3 regions of the Arthrobacter sp. PAMC25284 genome follow, and region 2 is predicted to be linked to each of the others. Evidence: riboswitches for the same ligand, from Rfam matches in the RefSeq annotation. Region 2 holds a riboswitch; each other region holds the start of a gene.
What was found. Region 2 has a riboswitch for S-adenosylmethionine ahead of KY499_RS12910 (DUF1737 domain-containing protein). Riboswitches for the same ligand answer to the same signal wherever they lie in the genome.

Region 1 (5,360 bases), 930 kb from region 2:
ACAAAGGACCGGCCCAGCTACGACGACGCCCAGACCGGGCGCATCATCACCGTGGACCGGGGCCGGTACACCGCAGTGGTGGGCGAAGGCACCGCTGACGAACGCAAGATCATCGCTGCCCGGGCCCGGGAACTGCGCCGCAATCCCGTCGTCGCCGGCGATTTTGTCTCGCTGGTCGGGGATGTGAGCGGCGAACCGGACACCCTTGCCCGGCTCGTGAAGATCCAGGACCGCAAGACGCTCCTGCGGCGCAGCGCGGACGACACCGATCCGATCGAACGCGCCGTGGTCGCCAACGCGGACACCCTGGTGATCGTGGTCGCCGCCGCCAACCCGGAGCCACGCACCGGCTTTATCGACCGCGCCCTGGTAGCCGCCTACGACGCCGGCATTTCGCCGCTGCTGCTGGTGACCAAGGCCGACGTCAAGGATCCTGCGGAGCTGTTGTCCAATTACCAGCACCTCGATTTTCCGGTCATCATCAGCCGGACCGCGGACTCGGCTGCGTCCGGGATCGATGCCCGCTCGGACGACGGGCTCTCCGCCCGGCTGGACCGCGACGCAGTGTCCCAGTTGCGCGGCCACCTCGACGGCAAGGTCACCGTGATGCTCGGCCATTCCGGCGTCGGGAAGTCCACCATGGTGAACGCCCTGACCGGCGCCGAACGCGCCACCGGCGGCGTCAACGCCGTTACCGGGCGCGGCCGGCACACCTCCTCGTCGGCCCTGGCACTTAAAGTCAACGACGCACCGGCCGGCAGCTGGATCATCGACACCCCCGGCATCCGGTCCTTTGGCCTGGCGCATGTGGACCCGGACCGGATCCTTCGCTCCTTCCCGGACCTTGAGCCGGGGACGGATGACTGCGAGCGGGGCTGCAAACACAATTCCGACGCCGTCAACTGCGGTGTGGACGCCTGGGTGGCTGCCGGACAGGCAGGCCCCTCGGGACCGGCCCGGCTCGCTTCCCTGCGCCGCCTGTTGGGCACCGATCCGCGGATGGAAGCACAGGACGCCAAGGAACTCGGCATCGTCTCCTAGGCAGGCCGGCAGTCCGGCGGCCGGTCGTTCCGCGCCACCAAGCCCGGCCTGCCGCAGACGGGCCTGCTTTGGCGGTAGTTTAGAACCATGAGTCAACCCGCTTCGAGCTACAACGATGACCTGCGACTTGCCCACGTGCTGGCAGATTCCGTCGACGACCAGACGATGAGCCGTTTCAAGGCCCTCGACCTGCGGATCGAAACGAAGCCCGACCTCACCCCGGTCACGGACGCCGACAAGTCTGCGGAGGAAGCCATCCGCGGGCAGCTGTCCCGGTCCCGCCCGCGCGACGCCGTCCTCGGCGAAGAGTTCGGCAGTTCCGGCCACGGTTCCCGCCGCTGGATCATCGACCCGATCGACGGCACCAAGAACTTTGTCCGCGGCGTCCCGGTCTGGGCGACCCTGATCGCCCTCGTTGATGAGGGCGAACCGGTGGTCGGCGTCGTCAGCGCCCCGGCCCTGGGGAAACGCTGGTGGGCCGCGAAGGGCTCCGGCGCCTACACCGGCCGTTCACTGGCCGCCGCGACCCGGCTGAAAGTCTCCAACATCTCAGAGCTCTCCGACGCGTCGCTGTCGTATTCCAGCCTGTCGGGCTGGAAGGAGCGCGGCAACCTGGATGAGTTCATCGGCCTGACCGAGGAGGTCTGGCGGACCCGCGCCTACGGCGATTTCTGGTCTTACTGCCTGGTCGCCGAAGGCGCTGTGGACATTGCCTGCGAACCTGAGCTCAACCTCTACGACATGGCCGCCCTGGTCCCGATCGTGACCGAGGCCGGCGGCCGGTTCACGTCCCTGGAGGGTGTAGACGGCCCGTTCGGCGGCAACGCCCTCGCGACCAACTCGATCCTCCACTCGGAGGTCCTCAAGCGCCTCAATCCGGGCCTGGACGACCTGGACGACCTGCTCTAGCAAGACCTCCGGAATGCCGCCAAAACCGAAGAAACGGCGCCTGACTCCCCCGCACCGGGGAGTCAGGCGCCGTTTCTTCGATTTGCAGACCGATTGACCGCACCGCGTAATAAACCGCTTCACATTGAATGCGGCTGTTTTCCTCCGCCGCGGGGATGCCTTACGCTCGAATCAGGTCACGAGTGCCAGCGCTAAACCCCGGTTTGCTGGCCGGCAACCCTCCATTCGCGGTGGGGTGCCCCGGGTGACGACCTGGCCGGTCCGGAGCGGACCTGGCAAGCGCGGATCCCCGGTGTGAGGGGTCCTTTTTTGAGCGAGGTCCCATGACAACTGCCACTTTTCCCGTCACCATCCCCGGCCTGTCCGACGCACGATTCGCCGCCGGACGCCACCCGCTCGCCGCCGTCACCGGGGCGGAGATCCGGACCCCGCTGATCCACGGTGGCCACGTCCGGTACGCCAATCTGGACTACGGCGCCTCGGCCCCGGCGCTTTCCGTGGTCTCCGCCTACCTGAACGAGATCCTGCCGTACTACGCCAGTGTCCACCGCGGCGCCGGGTACGCCTCCCAGATCAGCACCTCGGTCTACGAAAACGCCCGCACCATTGTCCGGGACTTCGTCGGCGGCCGGGCTGACGACTCGGTGATCTTCACCCGCAACACCACCGACTCCCTGAACCTGCTGGCCGGCTGCCTGCCGCTGAAGGATGGCCAGCACAGCGGCGACGTGCTCTACCTCGATATCGAGCACCACGCCAACCTGCTGCCGTGGCAGGGTGTGCCGCACCGCAGCATTGTGGCGGCGCCGACCCTCGCGGGCACTCTGAACCGGCTGCGCGCCGAACTCGCCCTGGGCAATGTCGCCCTGCTGGCCGTGACCGGAGCCTCCAACGTCACCGGCGAGATCCTGCCGATCGACACCCTGGCCGCGTTGGCCCACGAGTACGGCGCCCGAATCGTCGTCGACGCAGCCCAACTGGCCGCGCACCGCCGGATCAACATCAGCGCGGACGACGTCGACTACGTCGCCTTCTCCGGGCACAAACTGTATGCGCCCTTCGGCGCCGGAGTGCTGGTGGGGCGGCCGGACTGGCTCGACGCCGGAACCCCGCACCTGGCCGGCGGCGGCGCCGTCCGCGACGCACGACTCGACTCCGTCACGTGGACCACCGGCCCGGCACGGCACGAAGGCGGCTCCCCGAACGTCCTCGGCGCAGCGACGCTGGCCCGGGCCACCCAAGTCATCGCCGCCCTGGACGAAAAGGACTGGCAGGCCCACGAAGACGCCATCCGCTCCTACCTCGTCGACGGGCTCCAGCGGATCGACGGCGTCACCGTACACCGGATCTTCGCGGACACCGCTGCAGCGGACCGCCCGGCGGAAGACGCCGGGCCCGGCAGCATCGGCGTCGTCAATTTCTCCCTCAAAGGCTACGACGCCGGCCTGGTCGCCGCCTACCTGGCCGCCGAGCACGGCATCGGCCTGCGCGACGGCCGCTTCTGCGCCCACCCGCTGCTCAAGCGCCTCGGCTTGCCCGCCGGCTCCCTGCGCGCCAGTTTCGGCCTCGGCTCACGGCTCGAGGACGCACAGCGGCTGCTCGCCGGCATCGAAGAGCTTTTGCGAACGGGGCCCGGCTGGGACTACGTCGTCGACGCGGGCCGCTGGGTGCCCGCCAACGACACCCGCATCTACCCGCACTGGGCGCCCAACACCCCAGGTACGGCGGGCGCGGCACCCTGCACCGGTGACTAGGCGCGGGTGCCGGGCGCTCCGGACCAGTCCCCTGCATCCGGGCCCCGACGGCGGGACGGGGTAAACGAGCTGCCGTATTCGTACGGTAAATTCGAAAGGTATCCGAAACAGTCAGGACCTTCCGAAGGAGATCGCACGTGGCACGCGGCGGCCCCAAGCTCTACCAGGAGCGACGCCGGGAGCTCGGCCAGAGCTTCCAGGACGGCGGAGAACACTATGACCGCGTCCGGCCGGGCTATCCCGCAGAGTCTGCGCACTGGCTGATTCCGGCCAAGGCGGCTGACGCCGCCGACGTCGGCGCGGGAACCGGAAAATTCACCGCCCTGCTCGTGGCAAGCGGACTCCGCACGGTCGCCGTCGATCCGTCCCCGGACATGCTGGACCAGCTCCGCCGGGCCCTGCCCGGGGTGAGCGCCGTCGAGGGATCCGCGGAGCACACGGGGCTCGACTCCACAGCATTTGACCTCGTCACGGTGGCCCAGGCCTGGCACTGGTGCGACCCGCAGCAGGCCAGCGCCGAGATCGCCCGGATCTTACGGCCGCACGGCGTGCTCGGGCTGATCTGGAACCAGCTGGACACCTCCGTGCCCTGGGTGCACCGGCTCTCCCGCATCATGCACGCCGGCGACGTCCACAAGCCACACTTCAAACCCGCCGTGGGCCCGGAGTTCACCGCGTTGGAGAGCCGTCTGAGCCGCTGGGAAGATCCGGTAACTCCGGAGGACATCAAGGAGCTCACCAAGTCCCGGAGCTACTATCTGGCAGCAACAGAGGCCACCCGGGCCAAGGTGATGGGCAATCTTGACTGGTATCTGCACGAGCACCTCGGCCATCCGCGGGGCGCGGGCCTCCGGCTTCCTTACCTGACGCAGACCTGGCGGGCCATCAAAGCCTGATTCGCGGACGGATTGCGCGGCTCCGTCATCCGCCCTAGTCTTTCGGTATCCCTCATTACCTCTTGTAGGTGCGTGAAACTTTTCCGCCAGGCGCTGTTCCGTGCCGTCCGACCGCGCGCCGCCGCAGCCGCGCTGATTCCCAGGAGTTCCACCGTGCTGGACAGCTCAGGACACGGCATAAAACCCGTGGGGCCGGACGCCGACCGGCGGCGCCCGGCCCGCACCGCACTGATCGGGCTCCTGGGACCTGCCTTCGTGGCCTCAATCGCCTACGTGGACCCCGGCAACGTCGCCGCCAACCTCACCGCCGGCGCCCAGTACGGCTACCTTCTGGTCTGGGTGCTCGTGGTGGCCAACGTGATGGCCGTGCTGATCCAGTACCAGTCCGCCAAACTGGGGATCGTGACCGGCAGGAGCCTGCCGGAGCTCCTCGGGGATCGCCTCGGAACGTTCTGGCGGCGGGCCTTCTGGGTGCAGGCCGAAATCGTGGCTGCAGCCACCGACCTCGCCGAAGTTGTGGGCGGCGCGATCGCGCTGTATCTGCTCTTTGGACTGCCCCTTCCCCTTGGCGCGGTGATCGTTGGCATTGTGTCCATGATCCTGCTCGCGGTGCAGCGTAAGAACCGGCAACGGCCTTTCGAATTCGTCATTATGTTCCTGCTCGGCATCATCACCATCGGGTTTCTCGCCGGGCTGTTCATCAGCCCGCCCGATCCGGCCGGGATTGCCGCCGGACTAATCCCCGGTTTCCAGGGGCCCG
Region 2 (5,360 bases):
CGTCCCGGACGCCCTCGATCCCGACGGCCATGCGGGCGATAGTGCAGACACGCCCGCCGATGAGGCAGTTATCAAACTGATTGCCACCCGCGGCGTCGAGGGCGGCGACGGCCCCATCTGCTGGGTCCAGGCATCCCGGCCGTCCCCGGCCGGCCGCCGCCAGCGCGAGACCGGACTCGACGTGATCCTGCTGGAGCGCGGCTATGACAGCGAGGTCGGCGAACGCGCCCCCTGGCTGCTGCTCGGGGCCAAAACACTGTCCTATGCCGTGAACATGGCCGCCCTGCGGTACGCGCACCGGCAGGGTGCCGACGACGTCATCTTCACCTCAGCGGACGGACGGGTCCTTGAAGGGCCGACGTCGACCGTGCTGCTGGCGCATTTGGAAACCTCGGACGACGGCGCCGGCGGGGTCCGGACGGTCCGTCGGCTGATCACGCCGCAACAGGACAGCGGCATCCTGCCCGGTACCTCCCAGGGCGCCCTCTTCACGGCAGCGAAGGCCGCCGGCTGGGAGCTGGGGTACGGGCCGCTGGAGCCGCAGGATCTGCTCGACGCCGATGCCGTGTGGCTGATCTCCAGCATCCGGCTCCTGGCCCCGGTGAACCACATCGACGGCCATGAAATCGGGACCCGGGAACGGCGGGCACAGCTCACGGCGGAGCTCAACGCCCTCTACGCGACGATCGGATAGGCGGGGATCCAGCCGGCGTGCCGGAAAGTGCCACCTCAGGCTGAGCGCACGGCTCCTGCGTACGCTGACGGGCGCCGCCGGAACGAGGCCGGGTTGAAGGACGGAAGCAGGAACGCCGCCAGGACCGCGTCGAGGAGTTCGGGGGCTGCGGCGCTGCTGGCACCAAACCGTGCCCGCAGGCCCAGGACCACCGGGGTGCCATCGGCCCTGCGGCGGATGTCAACCTCGACCGGCCCCGTCAGCCCGACGGCATGGACGGCGGCCATGGCCAGCGGGGCCACATCCGCGGCGGCGCCGGTCGCGACCCTCCGGCCCACAGCGGACGCAGCACCGGTGTCGGTCCCGGCGCCCAGGCCGGCCCGGACAGGCTGATCCACGACTACCACGTGGGGCGCCATCGCGTTCTGCGTCCGGGTCCCGAAGACCAGTGCGACATATCCTGCCCCCGGGATGAACTCCTGGACGATCCGGCCCTCCGGCTGCTGCGCCCAGTCCACCGGCCCGGCCCCGGGCAGGACTACGGCGCCGTTCTCGCCGCGGGGGACCCTCGGCCTCACGACGACGGAACCGCCCATCGCTGCGAGGGACGCCGGTGCGGCCGCGAAGTCGCTGGGCACACCGAACCGCGGGACCGCGATCCCCTCTGCCTGCAGCGTCCAAGCGGTCAGGAGGCGATCGTTGGCGAGGGCCACCGGGCCGGGATCGGACACGATCAGCCGGACGCCGTCGCTGAACGCGGCACGGGCGGCCGCCAGGTGCGGCAACTCCTCGGTGCGCGTCGGGATAACCACATTGAGGTTCCTGGCATCAACGAGCCGGCGCAGAGCCGGGACCCAGTCCGGATCCGATGCCGGCGGAAGCACCACCGCCTCGGTACCCGCGATACCCGGCACCTGGCAGGAGTCGGCGCCGAGAACCGGGAGTCCCCGGGCCGAAAGCTGGGTTGCGATGCTCCGCCCGGCGGCGCTGCCAAGTCCGGTAACCAGGATGTGTGGACGCACGGCTTCCCCTTCCGTTGCGGGCCGCTGACGCCGGTCCCCCCGGCGGCAGCGATTCACAGTTATATGAGACCTAAGTTCTGAGACCCAAGTTCTGAGACTTGAGCGGCGATGTTGCTGGCTTTGTCCTTCCAGTAAAGTGGCCGCCGTCCCGGATAACACGAGTGGCCACTACTTGGAACTCCCGGTTGCGCCGGGCCCGGTTCCCGGCATCCGTGACAGAAAATGACGACGGCGGCAGTGCGGGCCGACGTCGTAAGTGTTACGTTCGTTGGGAGTAATGAGAACCGGTGCCAAGCCCTGACTGGCCGGTCGGCAACCCTCCCTTTCGCGGCGGGGTGCCTCAGGTGAATACTCGGCATATCGACCACTCGAGCTGCAAGCGTGAATGAAGGAGATCCCTAATGCCCGACGCATCCGTCCAGGCGGCCCCGCAGGCCTCCCCCGAGGAAAAACTGGCCTACCGGCTGTTCACCGGCCCCGATGACCGTTCCTTCTGCGAGCGCGTCTCGGCCGCCCTGGCCGAAGGGTACGTGCTTCACGGCAACCCCGCCGTCACGTTTAACGGCAGCACCGTGATCGTGGCGCAGGCCGTCATCCTGCCCACGGCGATTGCGTCCGCGGACGCAGCCGTCGCGAACGCCGTCGAGGACCTCGACAGCGACGCTGCCGACTACGAGGAAGCATTTGAGGGGCACGCGTGAGCTACGCAGGAGACCTCACCCCGCCGGAAGCCTGGGCCAAGCTGGAGGCCGGCGCCGTTCTGGTCGACGTGCGCACAGAAGGCGAATGGGCCCACATTGGTATACCGGACACCAAGGCCACCGAGAACGATCCACTGTTCATCCAGTGGAATCTTGCCGGCGGCTACGCCAACCCGCGGTTTATCGAGCAGTTGAAGTTGCAGGCGCCGGAGGACGACGCGGTGGAACTCATCTTCCTGTGCCGCTCCGGCGCCCGCTCCATTGCCGCCGCCATTGCCGCCACTGAAGCCGGGTTCACCGCGTACAACGTCCTGGAAGGCTTCGAAGGCGAACCCGACCACCTCGGCGAGCGGACCGTCAACGGCTGGAAGAACCGCGGCCTGCCCACCAATCTCGGAGAAAACTAAGTGGGTTTCAATCCCGACGCCGCAGGGTGGGGACCGGAGACCCAGGCCGTACGCGGCGGTCTTGACCGCAGCGGCTTCCAGGAGACCACTGAGCCGGTGTTCCTCAATTCCGGGTTCGTCTACGAATCCGCCGCAGCCGCCGAACGGGCCTTCACCGGCGAAGACGAGCGGTTTGTCTACTCGCGCTACGGCAACCCGTCGGTGGCGACCTTCCAGGAGCGACTCCGGCTGATCGAGGGAACAGAGGCATGCTTCGCGACGGCATCCGGCATGTCCGCGGTCTTCACCGCCCTCGGCGCCCTGCTGGCAGCCGGCGACCGGGTGGTCGCCGCACGCTCCCTCTTCGGTTCCTGCTTCGTGATCCTCAGTGAGGTTCTGCCTCGCTGGGGCGTCGAGACTGTCTTCGTGGACGGACCGGATCTGGAGCAGTGGCGGGTGGCGCTGTCGGAGCCGACGACGGCCGTGTTCTTCGAGTCCCCATCAAACCCCATGCAGGAAATCGTCGACATTGCCGCGGTGAGCGCCCTCGCGCATGCCGCCGGCGCCACCGTGGTGGTGGACAACGTCTTCGCCACACCGCTGCTGCAGCGCTGCGGTGATTTGGGCGCGGACGTGGTTGTCTACTCCGGCACCAAGCACATTGACGGTCAAGGCCGTGTTCTGGGCGGCGCCATCCTGGGAACGAAGGAGTTCATCGACGGCCCGGTCAAGCAGCTGATGCGGCATACCGGCCCGGCGTTGTCCGCTTTCAACGCCTGGGTGCTGACCAAGGGGCTGGAGACCATGGCGCTGCGGGTGAACCACGCCTCGGCCTCGGCACTGCGTCTCGCCGCCTGGCTTGAAGGGCAACCGGCGGTGGGCTGGGTCAAGTACCCGTTGCTGGCATCCCACCCGCAGCACGAGCTGGCGGCGCGGCAGATGAAGGCCGGCGGGACCGTGTTGACGCTGGAGCTCGCCCCGACGCCCGGGCGGTCCGCGAAGGAAGCCGCCTTCGCGTTGCTGGACGGGCTGCGGATCATCGACATCTCCAACAACCTGGGCGATTCGAAATCCCTGATTACGCACCCGGCCACCACAACGCACCGGGCCATGGGTCCGGAGGGACGCGCCGCAATCGGGCTGAGCGACGGAGTGGTGCGGCTGTCCGTGGGTCTGGAAGACGTCGAAGACCTGATGCGTGACCTGGGTCAGGCCCTGAAGCAGGTCTAACCGCCCCGGCCCCGGCCGTCGTCCGCGGGCCGTCCCCGGGAGCTATCCGGCGAATGGCACTTCGTCAGGGGACAACGACGTCGCCCTGACCGCGTGGTCCACGACGCCGGGCAGCCCGGCCTCGGCGAACAGGCGGCGTTGCTGTTGCGACCCGGTGCCGCGCTCCATGATCCGCCGGATGCCCGCGTCCACCAGCCCGAGTTCGCCCTGTTCCTGGAGCACCGGGGCAAGGTAGTCCACCAGCGCATCCACTACGTCGCGGGCAGGTGCGGGCCTGAAGCTGCCGAAATCCAGCAACTCCGTGCGCACGCCGAAGTTACTGGCCTGCCAGGCAGCCATCCGCAACAGCACAGTGGGGACCGGGGCCGGTTCAACGCCGTCGCGCCAGTCCCGGCTGGCCGATTCCACGAGCGCGCGGACCAGCACGGCAATCAGCGCCGCGTCTTCGGCAAGCAGACACACATCCGCCACCCTGACCTCAACGGTGGGATGGTGCCGGCACAGACGGGCGTCAAAGTAGACCATCCCCTCGTCGAACAGCACTCCGGTCTCCAGCAGCCGGTTCACAACCCGGCGATAGACAGACAGACTTCCGAAAATCATCGACGGTCCGGCGCCGGGCCAACGGTTCCAGACCTGTGTGCGGTAGCTGTCGAACCCGGTCTCCGTGCCGTTCCAGTAGGGCGAGTTCGCGCTGAGTGCCACCAGGACGGCCAGCTTGTCGCGGATCCGGTCCATCACGGCCACTCCCTCGTGCGGGGACTCCACGAGGGTGTGCACGTGCAGGCCGCAGGTCAGCTGGTCCCGCACGGTGAGCCCGAAGCGGTTTTCCATGGCGGTGTAGCGCGGTTTGGGCGTCATATGGGTCACCGGCGCGTGCGGCGACGTTGCCAGGGCGGCAACCCGGGCCCCGTGGGTCCGGGCGGCGCGGTCCGCGAGGTCCCGGTCCAGCCGGATTGCCCGGAGCAGCCCGGCGTAATCCCGGCACGGCGCCGTCTGGGTTTCGATTTGTTCGAGCTTGAGCTCATAGCTGAAGCCGGGTTCGTCCGGGCAGGCGGCGCCGTCGGGGCTCAGCTGTGCCATCAGGGCCGCAGCAAGAGCCAGCGGGGAACCAGTCGCCTCGTCGACAATCAGGAGTTCTTCCTCAACGCCGAAAGTGCGCATGATCCTATTTTGCCCGTGCGGACGTGTATGCAACAGATGGCGCGGACCAACGCGGAGCCACTTTTCGCCCGTCCGGCGGCCCCGGATGGGCGAACAGTGCCCCCGCGTTGGTCTTTCAGAGGAAGGCTAGTCCTGGAAGTACTCGATTTTCGCGCCGATGGTGTTGAGCCGCTCGGCCAGATCC
Region 3 (5,360 bases), 1.5 Mb from region 2:
CGGTCCGGGGTGGACCTGGAAGTGGTGGTCGGCAACCTCGAACCCGGCAACGCCCAGCCAATTTTTCTGAGCAACTATTTCCTGCGGCTGTACGCGAGCCCCTCGTACGCCAGGGATCACGGGCTTCCTGAGACCCTGGATGATGTCCGGCAGCACGGCTTCGTCTCGTACGTGGAGTCCGCGCTCAAAGTGGAGGAACTGGGCCACCGGTCCACCCAGTTGCCGGTCCCCCGGTCCAGTTTCCAGGCGACGAGCATCTTCGCCCAGGTCGAGGCTGTGCGCCGCGGTGCCGGCATCGGACTGCTGCCGAACTTTATGGTGACACGCAGGACCGGGCTCCTGCCGGTACTGCCCCATGACTTCCAGCGCCAGCTCCCCATCTGGGCGGTGGCGCGTGCCGAATCGCTGCGCTCGGCCGCCGTCCAGGCCGTGCTCGCCTCGCTCCGCAGCGAAATCCAGGACCGCGGGGAAGACCTCGGCGGTTAGGGCGCGAGACTGCGGCAGACGACAGCCGCCCCCGTCCGGATGGTCCGGGCGGGGGCGGCTGTCGTTTTGGCGCTTATTGCGCAGCGTTATGTCCTTGCTGGTGGCAGGAAACGCGGCCTTATCGCTTGGCGGCTGCGAGCAGATCGGCGGTCCCGCGGGCGTCGGCTGCGTCGACGTCGTGCAGGGAAATCCCCTTGGTCTCCTTGAGGAAGTACACCGCAACCAGGGTCACGATGCACGCCCCGAGCAGGTACAGGGCTACCGGGACGGAGGACTTGAACTGGCCCAGCAGGGATGCTGCGATGATCGGAGCCATCGAACCGGCAACGATCGAGGTCACCTGGTAGCCCAGGGAGACACCGGAGTAGCGCATACGGGTCGGGAACATCTCGGCCATGATCGAGGGCTGACCGGCGTACATGAGGGCGTGGAACATCAGGCCGATCGTAATCGCGGCAAGAATAATGAGGTCGTTCCCGGTGTCCATCATCGGGAAGGCGAAGAAGCCCCAGGTGCCGCCGAGAATCGCGCCGGCCGCGTAGACCGGTTTGCGTCCGAACGCGTCGGAGAGCCGGCCGACCAGCGGGACCGCGCAGAAGTGGATGAAGTGCGCCACGAGCAGGAGCAGCAGGATCCGTGAGGTGTCCGTCTGCACGATGACCTTGAGGTAGGTGATGGAGAACGTAACCACGAGGTAGTACAGGATGTTCTCCGCGAAGCGCAGGCCCCATGGCGGTGAAAACGCCCCGCGGGTAGCGGCGGAACACTTCGGCGACGCCGTACCCCTTCTTTTCCAGGGTCACTTCCTTCTGTGCTTCGAGGAAGATGGGGGCGTCGCTGACCTTGGTGCGGATGTAGTAGCCGACCAGAACGATGACGGCAGAGAGCCAGAAGGCAACCCGCCAGCCCCAGCCGAGGAATTCCGCGGGCGCCAGGGTGGAGGACAGGGTGAACAGGACGCCGGTGGCGAGCAGGTTGCCCAGCGGCACCGCGGACTGCGGCCAGCTGGACCAGAAGCCGCGGGACTTGCTCGGGCTGTGCTCGGCGACCAGAAGGACGGCGCCACCCCATTCGCCGCCGACAGCGAAGCCCTGGGCGAAGCGGAGGAAGACCAGCAGGGCCGGGGCCCAGTAGCCGATCTGGGCGAAGGTCGGCAGGCAGCCCATCAGGAAGGTGGAGACGCCGACGAGGATGATGCTCAACTGCAGCAGTTGTTTGCGGCCGAACTTATCGCCGAAGTGGCCGAAGACGATGCCGCCGATCGGGCGGGCCACGAAGCCGACGGCGTAGGTCAGGAACGCGGCGATGATGCCGTCCAGCTCCGTACCGGAATTGGGGAAGAAGACCTTGCCAAAGACCAGGGTGGCCGCGGAGGCGTACAGGAAGAATTCGTACCATTCAACGACGGTGCCGGCCATCGAGGCCGCTACTACCTTCTTTAGTCCGGAGGACTCCGGATCAGTCTGCGCGGGGCGCCTCGCGGCGGGATTACCAACACTCATGGGAACTCCTCTGGCGTCTTCTTCGACACCGTTTGAACCAATGGACTCGGATGCGTGTGACATGGCGCACACGGCATCATTACCCATGAGTATGTCCGGCTCCAGCCCTGGTCTCAACGGCCATTAGCGCAGGGCGCATCTGCAAATATGCACAGACCAGCCGGGGCTAGCCGAAGAAGTGGCTGCGTAACTGCCCGCTGAGCTGGCCGATTTCGGTCAGGAATCCGTCGTGTCCGATGGGCGAGTCGATCATGTGCAGGACGGCGCCACCGGGCAGCGCCTCGGCCAGTTCCAGGGACTGGGCAGGGAAGTACAGCCGGTCGGACTCCACGGCTGCGATCAGGAACTTCGCTGTGGCCGCCGCCAGGGATGCGCTAAGGGCCCCGCGCCCCCGGCATACGTCGTGGCTCATCAGCGCTTCGGTGATGGCGATGTAGCTGTTGGCGTCGAAGCGCCGGACCAGCTTGCTCCCTTGGTGGTCCAGGTAGCTCTCCACCTGGTAGCGCCCCCGCCCGGCCACCGATCCGGCTTCCAGCGGAGCTTCGGCCCCCTGGGGATTCCGGCCGAACCGTCCGTCCAGTTCGGCGGCGGAGCGGTACGTGATGTGCGCGATCCTGCGCGCCAGGGCGAGGCCGGCTTCCGGCTGCGGACCGCCGTAGTAGTTCCCGCCGCGGAAATTGGGATCCTGCCGGATCGCCAGGGTCTGGGCCTGCGCAAAGGCGATCTGCTCGGCGGTGCTGCTCGCGCCGACTGAAATCACGGCGCAGTGCCGGACCCTTTCCGGGTAGGTAACGGCCCATTCGAGGGCACGTGCCCCGCCCAACGAACCGCCCAGGACAGCGTACCAACTCCCGATCCCCAGGGCGTCAGCGAGCCTGGCCTCGGCCGCGGTGGTGTCCCGCAGGGTGACCAGCGGGAACCGGGATCCCCAGGGCTGTCCGTCCGGCGCCGGCGTCGAGGGCCCCGTGGAGCCGTAGCAGCCGCCCAGGATGTTGATGGAGACCACGAAGTACCGGTCCGTATCCACGGGCGCACCGGGGCCGGCGAGTTCTTCCCACCAGCCGGGCTCCTCGCTGGCGCCGCGCGTGACGTGGGTGTCCCCGGTGAGGGCGTGTTCGATCAGCACGGCGTTGGAGCCGTCGGCGTTAAGGGTGCCCCATGTTTCGTAGCCGAGGACCACGTCCGGGAGCGTCACGCCGCATTCGAGGTCCAGGGCACCGATCCGGAGGTACTGGACGGTCCCGTCCGGCGCCCCGGCCGGGGGCGCAGGGTGAACGTCCGCGACCCGGGCCGGTGCGGACGCTGCGCATGTCCCGGCGTTGCGGGACGGTGTGGTTTCGGGGACACCACTGCGGGTGATGGAAATCGTCATGTGCGGACCTCACTTAGCGCTTGCCCGCCGTCGACTGAACGGCAGGCCAGGTCCTCACCCGGGGCACCCCGCCGCTAAAGGAGGGTTGCCGGCCAGCAAGCCGGGGCTGTCACTGGCACTCATGACCTTTTATGAGTGTACGAAACAGGGCGGGGAAATGGCGAAGAATGTGACTTCCATATGACAGCCGGACCTGGCCGCAGGAATTTCCCCATCTTTGAGGGCCGGTTCGGGCGGGCCGCCCCGAAACATCGGCGGGTGCCGGCGTCGTTGGCGCAAAGATGGGGAAATCCGGCGCAGGCCGGTAGCCCTACGCGGTCTTCGCTGCCCGGAATCCGGCGTCGAGATCAGAAAGGATGTCATCAATGTGTTCCAGTCCCACGGAGAGGCGCACGAGTCCCGGGCTGACGCCGGCGATCTCCTGCTGTTCCGCGGTGAGCTGGCTGTGGGTGGTCGACGCCGGATGGATGACCAGCGAGCGCACGTCGCCGATGTTGGCAACATGGGAGTGCAGTTCGAGGGCATCGACGAAACTCTTGCCGGCCTCCGCTCCCCCGGCGATGGTGAAGCTGACCACGGCACCGGTTCCCTTCGGCCCGTACGTGCGGCCCCGCTCGTACCAGGGGCTGGACGGCAGTCCGGCGTAGGCGACGGAGTCCACGTCGTCCCTGGCTTCGAGCCATTCGGCAACACGGGTGGCGTTGGCTACGTGGCGTTCCATCCGCAGGCTCAGCGTCTCGATGCCCTGGGCAATAAGGAACGCATTAAACGGCGAGACCGCCGAGCCGAGGTCCCGGAGGAGCTGGACCCTGGCCTTGAGGATATAGGAAAGGTTGGCCCCGAGGGCGCCATCCTTGCCCAGGTCCCGGGCGTACACGATGCCGTTGTAGGTGGGGTCCGGGGTGTTGAAGCCGGGATACCGTTCCGGGTCCTTGCCGAAGTCGAAGTTGCCGGAATCCACGATCACGCCGGCGATCGCGGTGCCGTGGCCGCCGAGGTACTTCGTGGCGGAGTGGACCACAATGTCCGCTCCCCATTCGATTGGCCGGATGAGGAAGGGTGTTGACAGGGTGTTGTCGACGATCAGCGGCACCCCGGCCTCGTGGGCAACCTTCGAGATGCCCTCGAGGTCCAGCACGTCCTGGCGGGGGTTGGAGACCACCTCACCGAAGAACAGTTTGGTGTTCGGCCGGACAGCCTGGCGCCACTGCTCGAGGTTGTCCGGATCGGCCACAAACGTAACGCTGATGCCGAACTTTTTCAGGGTGTGGGCGAACAGGTTGTACGTTCCGCCGTAAAGGCTGGGACTTGCCACGATGTGGTCTCCGGCTTCGGCCACGTTCAGGATGGCGAAGGTCTCGGCCGCCTGGCCAGAGCTCAACAGCAGGGCTCCGAGGCCGCCTTCGAGGCTGGCCACGCGCTGCTCCACCGCGTCCTGGGTGGGGTTGCCGATCCGGGTATAGATGGGCGCCAGTTCCGCGAGGGCGAAGCGGTTGGCGGCGCTTTCCGCGCTCGGGAAGACAAACGAAGTTGTCTGGTAAATCGGCAAGGCCCGCGCACCGGCGGTGGCGTCCGGCTCCTGGCCGGCATGGATCTGGCGGGTTTCGAAGGACCAGGAATTGGTCATTGTTGGCTCCTGACGGAATCGGGCACGGCCGTTCCGGGCCTCGATCCGGAACGGCACGGGCGCCGCGCTTGCCCTCCGGCGGTCGCCGGACAGCCAGGTCCTCACCCGGGGCACCCCACCGCGAGTGAGGGTTGCCGGCCAGCGAGCCGGGGCTGGATGCTGGCACTCATGACCTGGCTTCAGTGTAAGTACAGTGCTGCGGCGCCAATAGCTTTGTGACGAACATGTCGCTGAGCTGGGCCTGGGCCGCTACTGAATGACATCCCACCACGGTTAGGTACGCCTAAGCTGAGAGGCCCATCACAAAGTGCCAAGATGAAGGCATGCGCATGGATCACGTTTCTTACGCCTGTGAACACGATGGCTTGGCAGC

Region 1: linked by a shared signal. The riboswitch ahead of KY499_RS17240 (aminotransferase class V-fold PLP-dependent enzyme) and the one ahead of KY499_RS12910 (DUF1737 domain-containing protein) in region 2 are both predicted to bind S-adenosylmethionine.
Region 3: linked by a shared signal. The riboswitch ahead of KY499_RS06235 (homoserine O-acetyltransferase) and the one ahead of KY499_RS12910 (DUF1737 domain-containing protein) in region 2 are both predicted to bind S-adenosylmethionine.

What each region holds. Positions count from the first base shown of each region.
Region 1 covers NZ_CP080382.1:3,724,448-3,729,807, reverse strand. The annotation lists gene KY499_RS17250 (ribosome small subunit-dependent GTPase A) at 1-1,041, shown strand, start outside; gene hisN (histidinol-phosphatase) at 1,129-1,950, shown strand; SAM riboswitch class IV at 2,125-2,238, shown strand; gene KY499_RS17240 (aminotransferase class V-fold PLP-dependent enzyme) at 2,274-3,704, shown strand; gene KY499_RS17235 (class I SAM-dependent methyltransferase) at 3,842-4,600, shown strand; partial or broken gene KY499_RS17230 (Nramp family divalent metal transporter) at 4,778-5,360, shown strand, end outside.
Region 2 covers NZ_CP080382.1:2,793,155-2,798,514, reverse strand. The annotation lists gene KY499_RS12920 (aminodeoxychorismate lyase) at 1-694, shown strand, start outside; gene KY499_RS12915 (hypothetical protein) at 730-1,695, opposite strand; SAM riboswitch class IV at 1,969-2,083, shown strand; gene KY499_RS12910 (DUF1737 domain-containing protein) at 2,097-2,396, shown strand; gene KY499_RS12905 (rhodanese-like domain-containing protein) at 2,393-2,803, shown strand; gene KY499_RS12900 (O-succinylhomoserine sulfhydrylase) at 2,804-4,012, shown strand; gene KY499_RS12895 (glutamate--cysteine ligase) at 4,055-5,176, opposite strand; gene KY499_RS12890 (UDP-N-acetylglucosamine 1-carboxyvinyltransferase) at 5,303-5,360, opposite strand, start outside.
Region 3 covers NZ_CP080382.1:1,316,447-1,321,806, forward strand. The annotation lists gene KY499_RS06225 (LysR family transcriptional regulator) at 1-486, shown strand, start outside; partial or broken gene KY499_RS06230 (MFS transporter) at 605-1,988, opposite strand; gene KY499_RS06235 (homoserine O-acetyltransferase) at 2,155-3,360, opposite strand; SAM riboswitch class IV at 3,372-3,487, opposite strand; gene KY499_RS06240 (bifunctional o-acetylhomoserine/o-acetylserine sulfhydrylase) at 3,671-4,987, opposite strand; SAM riboswitch class IV at 5,047-5,161, opposite strand; gene KY499_RS06245 (VOC family protein) at 5,311-5,360, shown strand, end outside.